Regions from separate parts of the Actinomadura scrupuli genome, predicted to be linked through region 2. Evidence: riboswitches for the same ligand, from Rfam matches in the RefSeq annotation. Region 2 holds a riboswitch; the other holds the start of a gene.

Region 1 (8,810 bases), on a different contig from region 2:
CCTCATGGCGGTGCTGCGCATCGCGCTGGAGAAGGACGTGACCCGGCGCTTTCGCACCGCGGCGCAGTTCCGCGACACGCTCGAGTCCGTACGACTGGACGCCTGAGACGCCGCGGCACGACCCCGGCCGCCCGTGCGGCCCAGACCACCCGACGGGCCGCCCGATCGGCACCCGGCCCGCGGGCACCGCTCACGACCCGGCCGTCACCAGTGCGGCGGCCTGTCCTCGAGGTAGCGGGCGTCGTCGTCGGCGGGCGCGCGCCACTCCCCCCAGCCGGTGTCGGTGTCGTCACGGGTCTGGTCCGGCAGGATCTCCAGGTCGTCGTCGGAGAGATCCACCTGCCGGTCGTCATCGGGTGCGATGCTCATACGGTCATTGTCGTGCATCCGGGGGCGGCATACGAGCATCCGCCCGGTCAGCACCGCGCGTCGCGCAGGCGGCGGGCCAGTTCGGCGGCCACCGCGCCCGGTGACGAGGCCTCGGTGAGGGCCCGGACCACCACGACCCGCCGGGCCCCCCGGTCCAGCACCTGGTCGAGGTTGCCCAGGTCGATGCCGCCGATGGCGAACCACGGCCGGGACACGCGCTGCGCGGCGACGTACTCCAGCAGCTTGGGCCCGGGCGCGGGGCGGCCGGGCTTGGTCGGCGTCGGCCAGACCGGGCCGGCGACGAAGTAGTCGACGCCCGGCTGCGCCGCGGCGGCCGAGGCCTCCTCGTCGGAGTGCGTCGAGCGCCCGATCAGCACGTCCTCGCCGAGGATGCGCCGGGCCGTCGCGACGGGGAGGTCGTCCTGCCCGAGGTGCAGCACGTCGGGCCGGGCCGCGGCGGCGACGTCGGCCCGGTCGTTGACCGCCAGCAGCGCCCCGTGCCGGTCACACGCCTCCCGGAAGACCGACAGGTGGTCGATCTCCTGGCGCGCCTCCAGCCCCTTCTGGCGCAGCTGGACGATGTCCACGCCGTTGCCCAGCACCTCGTCGAGGAACGCCGGCAGGTCGCCCTGCCGCTCCCGGGCGTCGGTGCACAGGTAGAGCCGGGCCCGGTCGAGCCTGGCCCGCAGCGTCACGGCACGTTCGGACGGGAGATGCAGGGGCACGGTGAGACCTCTCGGGTGAGCGGCCCCGGGAGGGGCCCCGGGGCGGGGCCTAGAACGCCAGGGCCTGAGCCCGTCTGCGGATCTCGGTGCCCCGGTTCTCGGCCAGTGCCTGCGCGGGGGTCCCCGGCAGGGTGTCGTCGTCGGTGAACAGCCAGCGCAGCGCCTCGATCTCGCTGAAGCCCGCGTCGGCCAGCAGCGTGAGCGTCCCGCTCAGCCCTTTGACGACCTGCCCGTCCTGGACGAAGATCGCGGGGATCCGGTAGCCGCCCTCGTGCGGGACGCCGAGGAGCTTGTGGTCACGGATCAGCTGCTTGGCCTTGTTCTGGTTGAGCCCGAGAGCGACAGCCGCCTCCGAGAGGGAGAGCCACTCTCCCACCAGGTCCTCGGCGCTCTTTCCGGTCGCGCTATCAACAGCGGTGTTCATCTGTGTCACGGACACCTTGGTACCACCTCTGGCAAGTGCTCAAACCGCCTGAACCATCTCACATGCGTGCGGAATTGCGGACGGCGACCCCCGGATCCATGATCAACTCGGGGTCGACGGGGGTTCCGCTCGCCATGAGCCGGCGGGCCTGCACCAGGTCGCGGGGCCGGTCGACGGTCAGGATCGCGTCCAGCCGGTCACCGGTCAGCCAGCACGCCGCCCAGGCGGGCTCGGTGGGATCGCCCCGGAAGACCGGCCGGCCCGGCCCCGGGTGGCCCGCGAACTGCATCATGCGGCCGAACTGCTCGGACCAGAAGTACGGGACGGCGTCGTAGCAGGCGTCCTCGCCCAGGAGCGAGGCGGCGGCCACCTCGGGGGCGTTGAGCGCGTTGTCCCAGTGCTCGACCCGCAGTCGCCGGCCGTACCGGTTCGACCACCACGCGGCGCAGTCGCCGACCGCGACGATCTCGGGCCGCCTGGTGCGCAGGGAGGCGTCCACCACCACCCCGCCCGCCAGTTCCAGCCCCGAGCCCGCCAGCCAGGCGGTCTCCGGGCGGACGCCGACCCCCACCACGATCTCGTGGGCGTCGATCCAGCCGCCGCCGGCCAGCGCCAGGCCGTTCGGTTCGACCGAGGCGACCTTGACCCCGCAGCGCAGCTCGATCCCCGCCGCGGCGTACCACGGCACGGTCAGCGCGCCGATCTCGGAGCCGACGGCGTTGGCCAGCGGCGCGTCGGCGGCCTCCACGACGGTGACCCGGCAGCCCAGCCGGGCGGCCGCCGTGGCCACCTCGGCCCCGATCCAGCCCGCGCCGACGATGACGATGCGGGCGCCCTCGGTCAGCCCGGCCCGCAGCGCCCGGGCGTCGTCGATCGTGCGGATGACGTGCTGGGGGCCGTCCCCGGGCAGCCGTACGGGCGTCGAGCCGGTGGCGATGACCAGCCCGTCGAAGGGCAGTTCCCCCGCCGACGACTCCAGCGTCCCGCCGGTGTCCGGGGCCAGGCGCAGTCCCGTGACCGTGTGCCCGAGCAGGAGCTCGCAGCGCAGCGCGTCCCAGTCGGTGTCGACGGTCGTGTCGTCGGTGTCCCCCAGGAGGACCGCCTTCGACAGCGGCGGCCGGTCGTAGGGCCGGTGCCGTTCGGCCCCGACGAGGGTGATGGCGCCCTGGTATCCCCTGGCCCGCAGCGCCTCGGCGGTCCGCACACCCGCCAGCCCGGCGCCGGCGACCACCACGGAGCCCGGCGACGAGGGCCCGCCCGCAACCGCATCCATGACGGCACACCCTAGTACGGGGCCTCCGGGCCGCTGTAGACGGGTGTCCAGACACGTGGCCGTATGGTCCGGCGGTGCCGGGTGCCCCGCCGGGACATACGCTAGGGGGGACGAGCGCGGGAGTCCGGTACGACCGGGCTGAGAGGGCGGCTGATGGGGCCGCCGACCGCTACGACCTGATCCGGATCATGCCGGCGAAGGGAGCCAGAGGTGTCCGATCCAGCGCCGCGGGACGTGGTGATCATCGGGGCGGGGGTCATCGGGCTGGTGACCGCCTGGCGGGCGGCCCAGCGCGGCCTGACGGTCACGCTGGTCGACCCGGCCCCGGCGAGCAGGGCGTCGCACGTGGCCGCGGGGATGCTCACCCCGGTCAGCGAGCTCACCTACGGAGAGGAGCCGCTGCTGCGCCTCGGTCTCGCCTCCCGGGACCGCTACCCGTCCTTCGTGGCCGAGCTGGAGGAGCTCACCGGGCAGCGGACGGGGCACCGGGCCGACGGGCTCCTCCAGGTCGCCTTCGACGGCGACGATCTCGGCTACCTCGACGACCTGCGGCGCTTCCAGGAGAAGCTCGGGGTGCACGCCGAGGCCCTGACCGGCCGGGAATGCCGCCGGCTGGAGCCGATGCTGGCCCCCTCGGTGCGGGGCGGGCTGCTGGCCCCCGGCGACGGCGCGATCGACCCCCGGCGGCTCACCGCCGCGCTGCTGACCGCGGTCGGCCGGGCCGGCGGCGAGCTCGTACGGCTGGCCGCCACCGGCGTGATCGTGGAGCGGGACACCGCGGTGGGGGTACGGCTGGCGGGCGGCGGCGAGATCCGGGCCGGCCGGGTGGTGCTGGCGGCCGGCCCGTGGATCGGCGACCTGGCCGGCCTCCCGCCGGGCGTCGTGCCGCCGATCCGGCCGGTGAAGGGGCAGGTGCTGCGGCTGCGGGCCGGACCGGCGGGCACTCCCGCGCTGAGCCGCCCGACCCGGGGGCTGGTGCGCGGCTCCTCGATCTACCTGGTGCCGCGTGCGGACGGCGAGATCGTGGTGGGGGCGACCCAGGAGGAGCTCGGCTACGACACCACCATCACGGCGGGCGGCGTCTGGGAGCTGCTGCGCGACGCCCGCGAGCTGGTGCCCGGCATCACCGAGCTGGAGTTCGTCGAGGTGAACGCGGGCCTGCGCCCGGGGTCGCCGGACAACGCCCCGGTCCTCGGCCCGGCCGCGCTGCCCGGGCTGTTCCTGGCCGCCGGGCACTTCCGCAGCGGGGTGCTGCTGGCGCCGGTGACCGGTGAGGTGATGGCCGAGGTGCTCGCCGGCGGCGCGCTGCCGGCCATCGCCCGGCCGTTCACCCCGGACCGGTTCGCCCCGGCCGGGCCCGGCGGCGGGCCCGGAAATCAGCCCGGCGATCGGCCCGGTGATCAGCCCGGCCAGCGGCCCGGCGAGGAGATGAGAGCATGAAGCTGATCGTCAACGGCGAGCCGCGCGAGGTCCCGGACGACGCGACCGTGGCCAGCGTGGTCGCGGCGGTGACGCCGGCCACCGCGGGCGTGGCGGTCGCGCTCAACGACGAGGTCGTCCGCCGCGCCGAGTGGCCTTCGACGCCCGTACGGGACGCGGACCGGCTCGAGGTACTGACCGCCGTACAGGGAGGGTGAGCAGGGTGGATCCGGGCAGGAACGAGGGCCCCGCGGGAGCGGACCGGCCGGCGGGCACGGACGAGCTCGTGATCGCGGGCGAGTCCCTCGGCTCACGGCTGATCATGGGCACCGGCGGGGCGCCCAGCATGCGGGCGCTGCGGGAGGCGCTGACCGCCTCCGGTACCCGGCTGACCACCGTCGCGATGCGCCGGGTGGATCCGGCGGCGCGCGGCTCGGTGCTCGACGTCCTGCGGGAGTGCGACATCCGGGTGCTGCCGAACACCGCCGGCTGCTTCACCGCCGGTGAGGCGGTGCTGACCGCCAAGCTGGCCCGCGAGGCCCTGGGCACCAACTGGGTGAAGCTCGAGGTCATCGCCGACGAGCACACCCTCCTGCCGGACCCGATCGAGCTGCTCGACGCCGCCGAGCAGCTGGTCGGCGACGGGTTCGTCGTGCTGCCCTACACCAACGACGACCCGGTGCTGGCCCGCCGGCTGGAGCAGGCGGGCTGCGCCGCGGTGATGCCGCTGGGCTCCCCCATCGGGTCGGGCCTGGGCATCCGCAACCCGCACAACATCGAGCTGATCGTGGAGCGGGCGGGGGTCCCGGTCGTGCTGGACGCGGGCATCGGCACCGCCAGCGACGCCGCCCTCGCCATGGAGCTGGGCTGCGACGCCGTCCTGCTGGCCACCGCGGTGACCCGGGCGCAGTCCCCCGCGACGATGGCCGCGGCCATGCGGCACGCGGTCGAGGCGGGCCGGCTGGCCCGGCTGGCCGGCCGCATCCCCCGGCGCCGCCACGCCCAGGCCTCCTCGCCCTGGGAGGGCCTGGCCGGATAGCCTTCCGGGCCGCGTCTGTGACACGCGCGCCAGAATCGGCCCATGCTCATACCCCGGACTGATGGGAGCAAGGGCGAATCGCCCGTACACTCACACCGATGGACACGACGGTTGCAGATCCACTCGTCGGGCAGGTGCTCGACGGGCGCTACCGCATTGAGTCCCGGATCGCCCGCGGCGGGATGGCCACCGTCTACGTGGCCCGTGACATCAAACTCGGTCGCGCCATCGCGCTCAAGGTGATGCACGCCAACCTCGCGCAGGACGACGAGTTCGTCCGGCGTTTCATCGTCGAGGCCAAGTCCGCGGCGGCGCTGTCGCACCCCAACGTCGTGGCCGTCTACGACCAGGGCACCGACGGCCACTACGTCTTCCTGGCGATGGAGTACGTCCCCGGCCGCACGCTGCGCGACCTGCTCACCGAGCAGAGCCGGCTGGGCCCCCGGCAGGCACTGAGCCTGATGCAGCCGGTGCTGGCCGCGCTGGGCGCCGCCCACCGGGCCGGGCTCGTGCACCGCGACGTCAAGCCCGAGAACGTCCTGCTGACCGATGACGGCCAGGTCAAGGTGGCCGACTTCGGGCTGGCGCGGGCCGAGACGGCGAGCAAGCAGACCAAGACCGGCATGATCATCGGCACGGTCGGCTACATGGCGCCGGAGCAGGTGCTGTCCGGCCACGCCGACTCCCGCTCCGACGTCTACGCCGCCGGGATCATGCTGTTCGAGCTGCTGACCGGCTACCAGCCGCACCAGGCCGACAGCCCGCTCGCGGTGGCCTACAAGCACGTCAACGAGGTCGTGCCGCTGCCCTCCAGCGTGCTGCCGGGCATCCCGCCGCAGCTCGACGCGCTGGTCGCCACCTCCACCAGCCACGACCCGGCCCGCCGGCCCGCCGACGCCAACCACTTCCTGGCCGCCGTCGCCGAGACCGACCGGGCGCTCCCCCGTGACATCGACCACCAGATGGCCAATGTCACGGCCTCCTTCCAGCAGCCGACCATGCAGGGCGGCGGCTCGCACACCTCGGTCCTGCCGCCCGGCCTGGTGCGGCCCGGCGCGCCGGCGGAGCCCGCCGCCCCGCTCGCGGACCGCGTGATCTCCTTCGTGACCGGCCGGTTCGTGCTCATCGCGCTGGGCCTCATCGCCGCCCTGGTGCTCGGCTGGGCGGTGTGGTACCAGACCGCGGGCCAGTACGAGACCGTCCCGGCCGACATCATCGGCGTCTCGGTCAAGGACGCCAAGGCCCAGCTCGAGGCGAAGGGCTACCGCGTCGCCCAGGGCAAGGCCAGGTACGACCAGAAGGTGCTCAAGGGCATGGTGGCCGCCACCGACCCGGTCCCCGGCACCCGGCTCACCAAGTCCGCGCTCGTCACCCTGATCCCCTCCAAGGGCAAGCCGCCCGTCCCGGTGCCCAGCGTCGCGGGCAAGTCCCTGTCGGAGGCCCAGAGCGCGCTGTCGGCGAAGGGCTTCAACGCCGACACCGTCAAACGGGAGTCCTCCAAGACCGTGCCCCGCGACCAGGTCGTCCGCACCGATCCGCGCGCCGGGGAGATGGTGCAGCCGGGTGAGTCCGTCACGGTCGTGGTCAGCGACGGCATCACGGTGCCCGACCTCGCGGGCAAGTCCCGCGAGGAGGCCGCGCAGCTGCTCCAGCAGGCCGGGCTGAACGCCAGCTTCCAGGAGCAGGACGGCGAGCCGCCCAACGTGGTGGTCACCCAGAGCCCGCCGGCCGGCACCGGCGTCAGCAACGGCGACACCGTCACCGTCACCGTGAACAAGCCGAAGTGCTTCTTCGACCAGTTCGGCATCAAGGTCGGCTGCGACAACGGCGGCGGCCAGGGCCAGGAGCAGATCCCGGTGCCCAACGTCGTCGGCCAGAACGTGCACGACGCGCGCAAAACCCTGCGCGAAGCGGGGTTCCAGGTGAACGTCGGCGGGTTCGGCGGGGACATCATCAAGCTCCAGATCCCCAACGGCGGCCAGGCCGCGCGCGGCTCGACCATCCGCATCTTCCGGGGTCCCTGAGGGGCCGGCCGTCACGGGCCGGGCCGCCCGCCCGGGTGAGTAGGCTGGTAGGCCTATGACGCCGACTCCCAAGAGCCCCATCGGCGGGCACGTCTTCGTCGCCGGCGGCCTCGCCACCGGAGGGCTGAAATACGCCGCCGAGATCGGTGCGGAGGCCATCCAGGTCTTCGTCTCCAACCCGCGCGGCTGGGCTCTGGCCGCGGGCAAGGCCGCCGAGGACGCCCGGCTGCGCGACAGCGGCCTGCCCACCTACGTGCACGCGTCCTACCTGATCAACTTCGGCTCTCCCACCGAGGAGACGCTGAAGAGGTCGGTGGACTCCGTCCGGCACGCGCTGAGCCGGGCCGCCGACATCGGCGCCCGCGGCGTGGTCGTGCACACCGGCTCCGCGGTCAGCCAGTCCTACGACCAGGCGATGCGACAGATCCACGAGCACCTGCTGCCGCTGCTGGAGGAGATCCCCGAGGACGGGCCGGATCTGCTGCTCGAGCCGATGGCGGGGCAGGGCGCCATGCTGTGCGCGACCGTGCAGCAGCTGGGCCCCTACTTCGACGCGCTGGAGCGGCATCCCCGGCTCGGCGTGTGCCTGGACACCTGCCACGCCTTCGCCGCGGGACACGACCTCACCGCGGCGGCCGGGGTCAAGGAGACCATCGACGCGCTCGTGGCCACCGTGGGGGCGGGGCGGCTGAAGGTGATCCACGCCAACGACTCCAAGGACCCGTGCGGTTCCGCCCGGGACCGGCACGAGAACATCGGCGCCGGCCTGATCGGTGAGGCCCCGTTCGCCGAGCTCTTCCGGCATCCGGCCGTGGCGGGGGTCCCGTTCCTGATCGAGACCCCGGGCAAGTCGGCCGAGCCGCACCGGCGGGACATCGACACGCTCAAGAGGCTGCGGGACGGCTGAGCCGGGCCGCCTCCGGGCCGCCTCCGGGCGACGCGGCGGGCACTGGCCTCGGGGCCGGGCAGGCTGCCCGGACCCGTGAAAAAGGGCCCGGGCGCTGCCGAACAACCCCCCGACTGTTCAGCAGCACCCGAGCCCACCGCCGTCAGGCCCCACCCCCCCGGTACGGGGCCTGTCGGCTCTGATCCGGCCTCCGGTGCGGTCCCACGTCGTACGTTCGGGAATCCCCGCCCATCAACGTGGTACGACCGCTCCGGCGCTCCGGATCTCCTGTGTCGTCTTGAAGTTCGGTGCTCAGGACGAACACTATGCGTCTTACCGCTGATGGGGGTGGTGGGAAACCGCGCCCTCGATGAACGGTGCGTAGCCAGCGTCATACGCTCAGTAGTCGTACGACGAACGGTCGGTCTACGGCGACGAACGGTCCCGACGGCTCATCGGGCGCGGTCGGTGGTCAGTCCCTCGGGCAGATGGAGCCTGGCCATCGCACGATCCACGCCGGGCGGCACCCGGAGCGGGGTCAGCAGCGAGACCCCCACCATCACCGCGAACGTGACCGGGACGATGGCGACGGTGGGCTGTGCGAGCACCGCCCCGGGCCAGCCGCCCCGCACGGCGCCGGCGAGGTGCGTC
Region 2 (8,810 bases):
CGGTGACCGCCGACGCGGTCTCGAATGCGGGCTTTGGGCCGATCGTGGTCCTGACCTCGAGGCTGGGGTAGGGGAAGTTACCGGTGAGGGACAGCCAGCAGCCGAACGAATTGGCTTCGGCTTTGTTGTTCTGGCCGGTGGCCGTCGCGGCGACCGTCCAATGGCCGGCGGGAAGGTCGACCCGGTAGATGACCGGGTTGTCGATCGTCATCGTCCGCCAGATGAGCGTGCTGGCGACGATCACCTCGGGCGGCTCCGCGCGCGCCGGGACCGCCGCCAGGCCGATGCCGGCGAGCGCGGCCCCCGCCACGAGCAGGACCGGGTATCGCCCGCGAATCTTCGTCAGGATCGCACTGGACATGAGGCATCACTCCTTGGCTTCCGGGACGTCGGCACCATCGCTCGGCGGACGGCCGGGCAAGGTGGGCTTCCGCTGCCGCCCGCCCTGGCCGCGGCGGTGCCGCGGACGGTGCGGCCGTGCGGGACGATGTGAGGAGGCTAGGAAGGGGACCTTCCCTTGGCCTTCCTCGCGTCTTCCGGCCCGGGGAAGGTGACGAGGAGGAGCCGCCGGTGGAGAAGGAGGAACGGGGAAGGTGGGGTTCGTACCTTTTGTCCGAGCGCTCGGATCCGGCCCGGCCAGCCAGGCCCTTCCCGTATGCGGCAGGCTCCGCCGGTCAGCCCCCGGAGTGGCAGAAGAGGACGTTCAGCGGCCCTCCGGCAGGCCGGGGCGGCGGCGGATGGCGGCAGATGGCGGTGCGCGGCGGTGGGACTGACAGACTCTCCCGCATGAGTCTTTCCGGGCGGCTGGAGGAGATCGGGCGGCCGCTGGTCGCGGAGCAGCTGGCGCACCCGACCGTGACGGGGATCGCGCGAGGGGACCTGGACGAGCGGGTGTTCCGGTCCTGGCTGGAGCAGGATCACCTGTTCCTGCTGGACTACGTGCGGGTGTTCGCCCGGCTGGCCTGGCAGGCCCCGGCGGCGCACCTGGGCGATCTCGTCGACCTGGCGCATTCGACCTTCCACGAGGAGCTGTCCCTGCACCGGGAGCTCGCCGCCGGCTTCGGCGCCGATCTGGAGGGGGCGGTCAAGGGGCCGGCCTGCGCGGCGTACACGGGCTTCCTGCTGGACGCGGCGAGCTCGTACGGGGACGGCCTGGCGGCGCTCTATCCGTGTATGTGGGGCTATTCCACGCTGGGCGCCGAGCTGGCCGCAAGCCCTCCGGCGGAGCCCCGCTACCGGCGCTGGGTCGAGACCTACGCGGACCCGGCGTTCGCGGAGCTGACCCGGCGCTGTGCCCAGATGCTCGACGAGGCCGGCCCCGGGGACGAGCGCGCCGAGGAGCTGTTCCGGACAGGTATGCGGCACGAGCTCGCCTTCTGGGACGTACCTCGTTGACCGAGTCGCTACCGGAAAGTTATCCACACCTTGAGTGAGGCCTGTGGGACTCTTCGCTCTTCGATGTGTCCAGAAACGTCCAGGTATGAGCCCTGGATCACGAGAAAATCCCCTCTCACCGGGGCTTCTCCACAGAGTTTTCCACAGCTGTCCACAGGCATGTGGATGATGGATCACAGGCTGTGACCGGTGCGGGCGGCCCCCGGGATCACCTGATTCGGTCGAACCGGGACCGCATACTGGAGACATGCCTGAGCTCCCCGAGGTCGAGGCGCTCGCCGGTTATCTCCGGGAGCGCGCGGTCGGTCACGCGGTGGCGAAGATCGACGTCGTCGCCATCTCCGCGCTCAAGACCTATGACCCGCCGATCACCGCGCTGGGCGGCCTGACCGTCACCGGGGTCGGCCGGCACGGCAAGTTCCTCGATCTGGACCTCGACGGGCTGCACCTGGTGACCCACCTGGCCCGGGCCGGCTGGTTGCGCTGGAAGGACGAACTGCCCACCACTCCGCTGAGACGCGGCAAGGGCCCGATCGCCATGCGGCTCCACCTGGACAACGGCGCCGGCTTCGACCTGACCGAGGCCGGCACCAAGAAGGGGCTGGCGGTCTACGTCGTCCGGGATCCGGCGGAGGTGCCGGGAGTGGCCTCGCTGGGCCCGGACCCGCTGGCGGACGCCTTCACGGTTGAGGCGCTCGCCGAGATCGTCGACGGGCGCCGTACCCAGATCAAGGGACTGCTGCGGGACCAGCGGGTGATCGCCGGGATCGGCAACGCCTACTCGGACGAGGTCTTGCACGCGGCAAAGATGTCCCCGTTCAAGATCGCCGCCACCCTGACCGACGATGACGTCGCGACCCTGCACGAGGCCATCGTGACGATGCTGCGGGACGCGATCGAGCGCTCCCGGGGGCTGGCCGCCGGCGAGCTCAAGGCGGAGAAGAAGACCGGCCTCCGGGTGCACGGAAAGGCCGGCCAGAAGTGCCCGGTCTGTGGCGACACCGTCCGGGAGGTGTCGTTCGCCGACTCGGCGTTGCAGTACTGCCCCACCTGCCAGACCGGTGGCAAACCCCTGGCCGACCGACGGATGTCCCGGCTGCTCAAATAACCGGCTGGTCGAACAAGGGGTCAGCGCGGGCGGGGCAGCTCGCCCAGCAGCGGCGCGAGGGCGGTCCAGCGGGTCACCTGGCAGCCGTCCTTGCGGCTGAACCGCGCGTCGATCTTCTTGCCCTGCCAGGTACCGGTGACCGTGGAGGTGTCGGGGCCTCCGTAGATCATCGTGCAGGACTGGCCCTTGGGCGTGGGGGCGAACGGGTCCTTTCCGGCCGCCGCGGCCTTGTCCAGCTCGGCACACGCGAGCTTGGCGTTGGGATGGTCCCCGCCCACCGGGTCACAGGTGAGCGTCCAGGTCTTCACCGCCGCCTTCGCCGACTGCTTGTACGCCACGCTCAGCGTGGTCGGGCTCTGCGCGGTCTGCCCGGGCGTCACCTCGCCGTTGCCCCAGCCGGGACCCCCCGAAGAGACTCCGGCCGACGGGTCGTCGGCCTTCTCCGATCCACAACCGGTGAGTGCGATGCCCATGATCAGACCAGGCAGCACGAAAAAGAGCGTCCGATACCTCATAGGGGATTCGACGCGGCGGGGTTCCGCGCGGTTCCATGGGATCGTGATGATTTTCGGGGAAGACGTTCCGGCTATCGACGCGGCCGAGGTGCCGGACGAGGCCTACCTGCTCGACGTGCGGCAACCCGAGGAATGGGACGCCGGTCACGTCCCGGGCGCCGTGCACATTCCCATGGGCGAGCTGAGCGACCGGGCGGCCGAGGTCCCGCGCGAACGGGACGTCTATGTCATTTGCCGATCGGGCGCCCGGTCCGCACAGGTGACCGTGGCGCTCAACAACGCCGGCTGGCAGGCCCGCAACGTGGAAGGCGGCATGAAGCGCTGGGCCGAGGCGGGCCGCCAGATGGTCACCGACTCCGGCGCCACGCCCTTCGTGGCCTGACCGTGGCTTGAGGCGTTGCCTGATGTGTGACCTGACCGGAATGCCGGAAGGCGGGCGATACATGTACGATTCGTCCGTCTACTAACTGAATCACCGCGGGAGCTCGGGCCTAGCCGGGCTGAGAGGGCGGCTTCACGGCGCCGCCGACCGCACGAACCTGTCCGGGTAATGCCGGCGTAGGGAGTGTGGCCCCTGTGGCGCCTGAATCCGTGAGCATCGTGCAAGGCCGGTCGGCCAACGAGGTTCCGTACACCCTCGACGAGGCCCCGCCCAGAGTGCTCAGCTTCTGGGACCAGAGCGCCTTCTGGGCCAACCTCGGGGTCAGCCTGCTCGCCTTCACCGGCGCGTACACCGTGCTGGCCCCCGGTGCCGACGGCAAGCCGGGCCTGTCGATCGAGGCGGGCATCACCGCGATGATCGTCGGAACGGTGATCGGCGGGCTGATGCTCGGCCTGGCCGCCGTACCGGGCGCCCGCACCGGCGCGCCCGCGATGGTCCTGCTGCGCGGGCTGTTCGGCACCCGGCTGTCCTATCTCCCCACCGTGCTCAACATCGCCCAGCTGGTCGGCTGGGGCACCTTCGAGCTGATCACCATCGCCGCGGCGGCCAAGGAGGTGTTCGCGGAGGGGCCCGCGTGGCTGCACGCCCCGCGCTGGCTGTTCGTGATCGCCGCGGGCCTGCTCACCACCCTGCTGACGATCTGGCCGCTCGGCTCGGTGCGGCTGCTGCGCCGGTTCGTCACCGTCGCGGTCGTGATCTCGCTGGGCTACTTCTACGTCCAGTTCCTCCGTCAGGGCGTGCCCGACCTGGGCGAGGGTTCCTGGAGCCGGTTCTGGGTCGGCGCCGACGCGGCGCTGGCCGTGTCGATCTCCTGGGTACCCGTCGCGGCGGACTACACGCGGCACTCCCGGTCGGCCAAGGCGGCGTTCGGGGCGGCCAGCGTGGCCTACTCGGTCACCCAGATCGTGGCCTATGTCCTGGGGCTGTTCGCGCTCGCGCTGGCCACCACCGACAACCTCTACACCCCTTTCCTGCACGTGGCCCTGGGCGCGGTGTTCCTCGGCGTCTTCGTGCTCCGGGAGGTGGACCAGTCGTTCGCGAACGTCTACTCCACCGCGGTGTCGATCCAGAACCTCTTCCCCCGCTGGGACCGGCGGATCCTGACCGTCGTCCTGGGCTCCCTGATCACTGGTGCGGCCCTGCTGCTCAAGGACATGAACAGCTACTTCGGCTTCCTCGGCCTGATCGGCTCGGTGTTCGTGCCGATGCTCGGCGTCCTGGTGGCCGACTTCTTCCTGCTCGGCCGGGGCCGCGCCTGGAACCTGGACCGCGCCGCCCCGTCGCGCTGGGGGATGATCGTCGCCTGGCTGATCGGCTTCGCCGTCTACCAGCTGATCCACCCGAGCGACATCGGCTGGTGGAGCAAGGGCTGGACCGGCGTTCAGGACCGGCTGCACTTCACCCCGGCCGACTGGATGAGCGCCTCGCTGCTGTCCTTCGCCGCCGCGGTGCTGGCCGCCTACCTGATCGGCGTCCTCGCCCGCCGCACCCCCACCTCCAAGTAGCCCCGTCCCCTCTCCCCACCCTGCAACCCCTCCCACCCCGCGTCGTGGCCCCCCTCCCTCCGTGATCACGCAATCAATCGTCGAACGATTGCATGATCACGGAGGGGGATGATCTTTGCGGAGGCCGTGGGGGCGGCGCGGAGAACATTCCATGGCGCTTGCGGCCTCGGTGCACAGGATCCGGTGGCACGATGACAGACGTGCAACAACGAGACGTCCACGACCCCATCGTCCGCGCGGTGATCGAATGCGCCGCGGACGCGATCGTGGCCGTCGATGACCAGCTTGCGGTGACCGTATGGAACCCGGCGGCCGAGCGGATGTTCGGCTGGTCCGCGGAGGAGGTGCTGGGGAAGGTCCCGCCGATCGTGCCGGACGAGCTCAAGGCGGAGTACAACGCCGTCCAGGAGCGGATCCGGGAGGGCGGCCAGATCTCGATCGCGACCCGGCGGTTCCACCGGGACGGCCGGCTGGTGGACGTACGGATCGACACCAGCGTGCTGCAGGACCCGCAGGGCCGGCTGCTCGGCTGGGTGAGCGTCTTCCATCCGGTGCGGGAGGACGAGGTCGTCCAGCACCACATGAACGAGAAGGCCCGGCTGGTCCGCAGGCTCAACGACATCGTCGCCGACCTGAACGCCGAGCTGGATCTGGGCACCGTGCTGGACCGCATCACCGGGGCGCTCACCGAGCTGACCGGCGCGGACGCCGGCGGCTTCGTCCGGATCGACGCGGAGAAGAACACCTTGCGGCTGGTCAGCATGCGCGGGCTGCCGGAGCACATGCGCGACGCCGTCGCGGAGCTACGGCCCAGCCTGGTCGGGGAGATCCTGCGCTCCGGCAAGACCGTGATGCTGGCCACCGGCAAGCGCCGGCTCGACGATCTCATCTGGGCCGAGCTGGACGGGCTGCACACCATCGCGCTGGGCCTGTCCTACGTGCAGAACCGTCCCTACGGGGCGCTGTACGCCCTGTTCGCCGGCCGCAAGGTCACCCACGTCGAGCTCGAACTGCTGGAGCTGTTCGCCGGCCATGCCGGGGTCGCGGTCAGCAACGCCGTGCAGTACAGCGAGGCGGTACGGCAGCGGGCGCACGAACGAGCGGTCATCGACGCCAGCGCCGACGGCATCGCCGTACTGGACCGGGCGGGCCTCGTCCAGCGCTGGAACCCGGCGGCGCACGCGCTCACCGGGGTGTCGGCTGAGAAGGCGATCGGACATGCCCTGCCGTTCCAGCAGCCGCAGCCCGGGGAGATGCTCACGATCGCCCTCGAATCGGGGATCTGGCTCAACGTGCTGTGCGCGGAGATCGAGGAGACCGACGAGCTGGTCATCGACTTCCGGGACGTCAGCGAGGCCAAGGCGCTGGAGGAGGCCAAGAACCTCTTCCTGGCCACCACCAGCCACGAGCTGCGGACCCCGATCACCGTCGTGCAGGGCTTCGCCAGCACCCTGGTCAACCGCTGGGACGAGCTGAGCGACCAGGATCGGCGCAGTGCCGTGGCGACCATCGCGGAGCGGGCCCGGTCGCTGGGGCGGCTGGTGGAGCATCTGCTGCTGGGCTCCCGGGCCGGGGCCGAGGAGCTCACCGTCACGATCGAGGAGTTCGAGCTGGGCCGGCTGCTGGAGGGGGCGGTGAGCGCCTTCCGGTCGCTGTCGGACAGGCACTGCGTGCGGTTGTCGGTCCAACCGCGGCTGCCGATGGTGAGCGGGGACTCGATGGCCACCGACATCATCCTGGGGCAGCTGCTGGAGAACGCCTTCAAGTACTCGCCCGACGGCGGCACGGTGTCGGTGCGGGCCTGGGCCGGGGAACGCGAGATCACGGTGACCGTGGAGGACGAGGGCGTCGGCATCGCGCCCGGCGACCATGAGCGGATCTTCGAACGGTTCGTGCAGGGCGAGGCGGGGGACCGCCGTCGTTTCGGCGGGGTGGGGCTCGGCCTCTACATCGTGAAAAAGCTAGCCGTCGCCCAAAATGGCGATATTTCGGCCCATTCTCGTCCTGAGGGCGGGACAGCCATGCGCTTGACGCTTCCCAGAGCCGCCGTGGAGGGCTCGGATTGAGCCGCCTCATGGTCGAGGTATGGCCTGGTCAAAGCGCCTACTGGCGTGGATGTGACAGACGGAACGCGCGTCCAAGGAGTACTCCGACGCACAGTGGATAGATCTTAACCGTCCGCTTCGCGCTACTTTCAGGGGGTGGTTGGCCGTGACCACTTGGTCAGTCACTCGTTGTGTAGATGGCTGGAGGATTCGTCCGGGTTTCCGGCCTGAAGTATGTGGGCATTTCGGTCGTACGGGAAGTCAAGGTCGTACAGGAAGTCACAGGCACGTGAGCAAGCTCGAGAACCGGCAGGGAGGTGGAGGGTGAGCGTGGTACTACTGCCACACGCGATGTCCAGTGTCGCCGTCGCCCGCAGGCACCTCAGTGCGGACCTGCTCTCATCCGGGACCCTCGAGTCCGTCGTCGATGACGCGACGGTGATCATCAGTGAGCTGCTGAGCAACGCGCTGCGCCACGCCCGCCCGCTGGAGACCGGCCAGATCCGGGTGGCCTGGTCCCGGCACGGTGACTCCATCGAGGTCGCGGTCAGTGACGGCGGGGCCGCCACCGAGCCGCGCCGCAGCCGTCCGACGCTGTCGTCGCTGGGCGGCCGGGGCCTGGCCATCGTCGAGACCCTGGCCGAGTGCTGGGGCGTCCGGCACGAGAACGGCGGCGGCACGACGGTCTGGGCCATTCTGCGGGTTCCGCACCGGGCCCAGCCGCCTTCGCTGAGCGGTACGGGTGCCCCGCCGGCGGTGGTCTCCGTCATTCCCGACGTATCCGCCACCCCCACCGTGAACCTGCTCAACCACACCCGCTAAGGTCGGCACAGCTCGGGCGCTGCCGTGCCCCCGTCGGCAGCGCCTGAGCGTCCAAAGTCCCCGTGTTACAAGGGGTCTCGCAAGATCGGGCAGGACATGCAGCGTGGGCCGCCACGGCCGCTGCCGAGTTCGCTTCCGCTGATCTGGATCACCTCGATGCCCTCCGCCTCCAGCCGGATGTTGGTCTCGACGTTCCGTTCGTAGGCCACCGCCAGCCGCGGCCCCACGGCCAGCGTGTTGTTGCCGTCGTCCCACTGCTCGCGTTCGGCGGTCACCGGGTCCAGGCCGGTGTCGATCACCTTCAGCCGCTCGATGCCCATCGCCGTCGCGGCGGCCTCCAGGAACGGCCGGGCCGGGGCGATCCGCAGTTCCCCGCCGTCGTCCGAGGTCACCGCATAGGCGATGAGCGAGTCCGCCACCGCCGGATACATCACGACCTTGTCGACGTCGACCATGGTGCAGACGGTGTCGAGGTGCATCGTCGCGCGGTCCTGGGCGATCGGCACCGCCAGCACGGTGTGCGCGAGGCTGGCCTCGAACACCCGCCGGGCCAGCCGCTCGACGCCCGCCGGAGTCGTACGCTCCCCGGTCCCCGCCGCCACTACTCCGGGCGCGAGCAGTAGCAGGTCACCGCCCTCGACATGCTCCAGCGTCCGGTCGTAGACGGTCTGGACCCCGGCGAACCGCGGATGATGGGCGTAGATCAGCTCGGTGAGCGCCGTCTCCCGGCGGCGGGCCGGCATGGCCAGGCTGGTCACCGCGACCCGGTCCCCGATCCAGGCGCTGGAGTCCCGGGTGAACAGCAGGTTCGGCAGCGGATCCACGATGAAGTCGTGCCGGTCCATCAGCTCGTACACCAGGCCGTGGCCGGGTTTGAGCTCCTCGTGCGCCAGGCCGCCGATGAGGACGTGGGCGAGGTCCTCGGGATGCAGGCCGCCCAGGTGACCCGCCACGGCGTGGCGGAGCTGGTCGCCCAGC

Evidence for each region. A riboswitch is a leader RNA that binds a small molecule or an ion and turns the genes downstream of it on or off. The one in region 2 is predicted to bind thiamine pyrophosphate.
Region 1: another riboswitch for thiamine pyrophosphate. It lies ahead of thiO (glycine oxidase ThiO); the one in region 2 lies ahead of ACRYCC_RS26710 (purine-cytosine permease family protein).

What each region holds. Positions count from the first base shown of each region.
Region 1 covers NZ_JBPCCU010000007.1:153,545-162,354, forward strand. The annotation lists gene ACRYCC_RS29050 (bifunctional protein-serine/threonine kinase/phosphatase) at 1-106, shown strand, start outside; gene ACRYCC_RS29055 (hypothetical protein) at 205-369, opposite strand; gene thiE (thiamine phosphate synthase) at 417-1,094, opposite strand; gene ACRYCC_RS29065 (Rv2175c family DNA-binding protein) at 1,144-1,518, opposite strand; gene ACRYCC_RS29070 (NAD(P)/FAD-dependent oxidoreductase) at 1,577-2,791, opposite strand; TPP riboswitch at 2,898-3,011, shown strand; gene thiO (glycine oxidase ThiO) at 3,002-4,231, shown strand; gene thiS (sulfur carrier protein ThiS) at 4,228-4,428, shown strand; gene ACRYCC_RS29085 (thiazole synthase) at 4,434-5,249, shown strand; gene pknB (Stk1 family PASTA domain-containing Ser/Thr kinase) at 5,348-7,273, shown strand; gene ACRYCC_RS29095 (deoxyribonuclease IV) at 7,329-8,180, shown strand; gene ACRYCC_RS29100 (sodium:solute symporter family transporter) at 8,612-8,810, opposite strand, start outside.
Region 2 covers NZ_JBPCCU010000006.1:215,119-223,928, forward strand. The annotation lists gene ACRYCC_RS26685 (hypothetical protein) at 1-361, opposite strand, end outside; gene ACRYCC_RS26690 (TenA family protein) at 787-1,395, shown strand; gene ACRYCC_RS26695 (Fpg/Nei family DNA glycosylase) at 1,643-2,503, shown strand; gene ACRYCC_RS26700 (SSI family serine proteinase inhibitor) at 2,524-2,994, opposite strand; gene ACRYCC_RS26705 (rhodanese-like domain-containing protein) at 3,065-3,400, shown strand; TPP riboswitch at 3,486-3,601, shown strand; gene ACRYCC_RS26710 (purine-cytosine permease family protein) at 3,610-4,965, shown strand; gene ACRYCC_RS26715 (PAS domain-containing sensor histidine kinase) at 5,157-7,031, shown strand; gene ACRYCC_RS26720 (ATP-binding protein) at 7,335-7,832, shown strand; gene ACRYCC_RS26725 (arginine deiminase) at 7,898-8,810, opposite strand, start outside.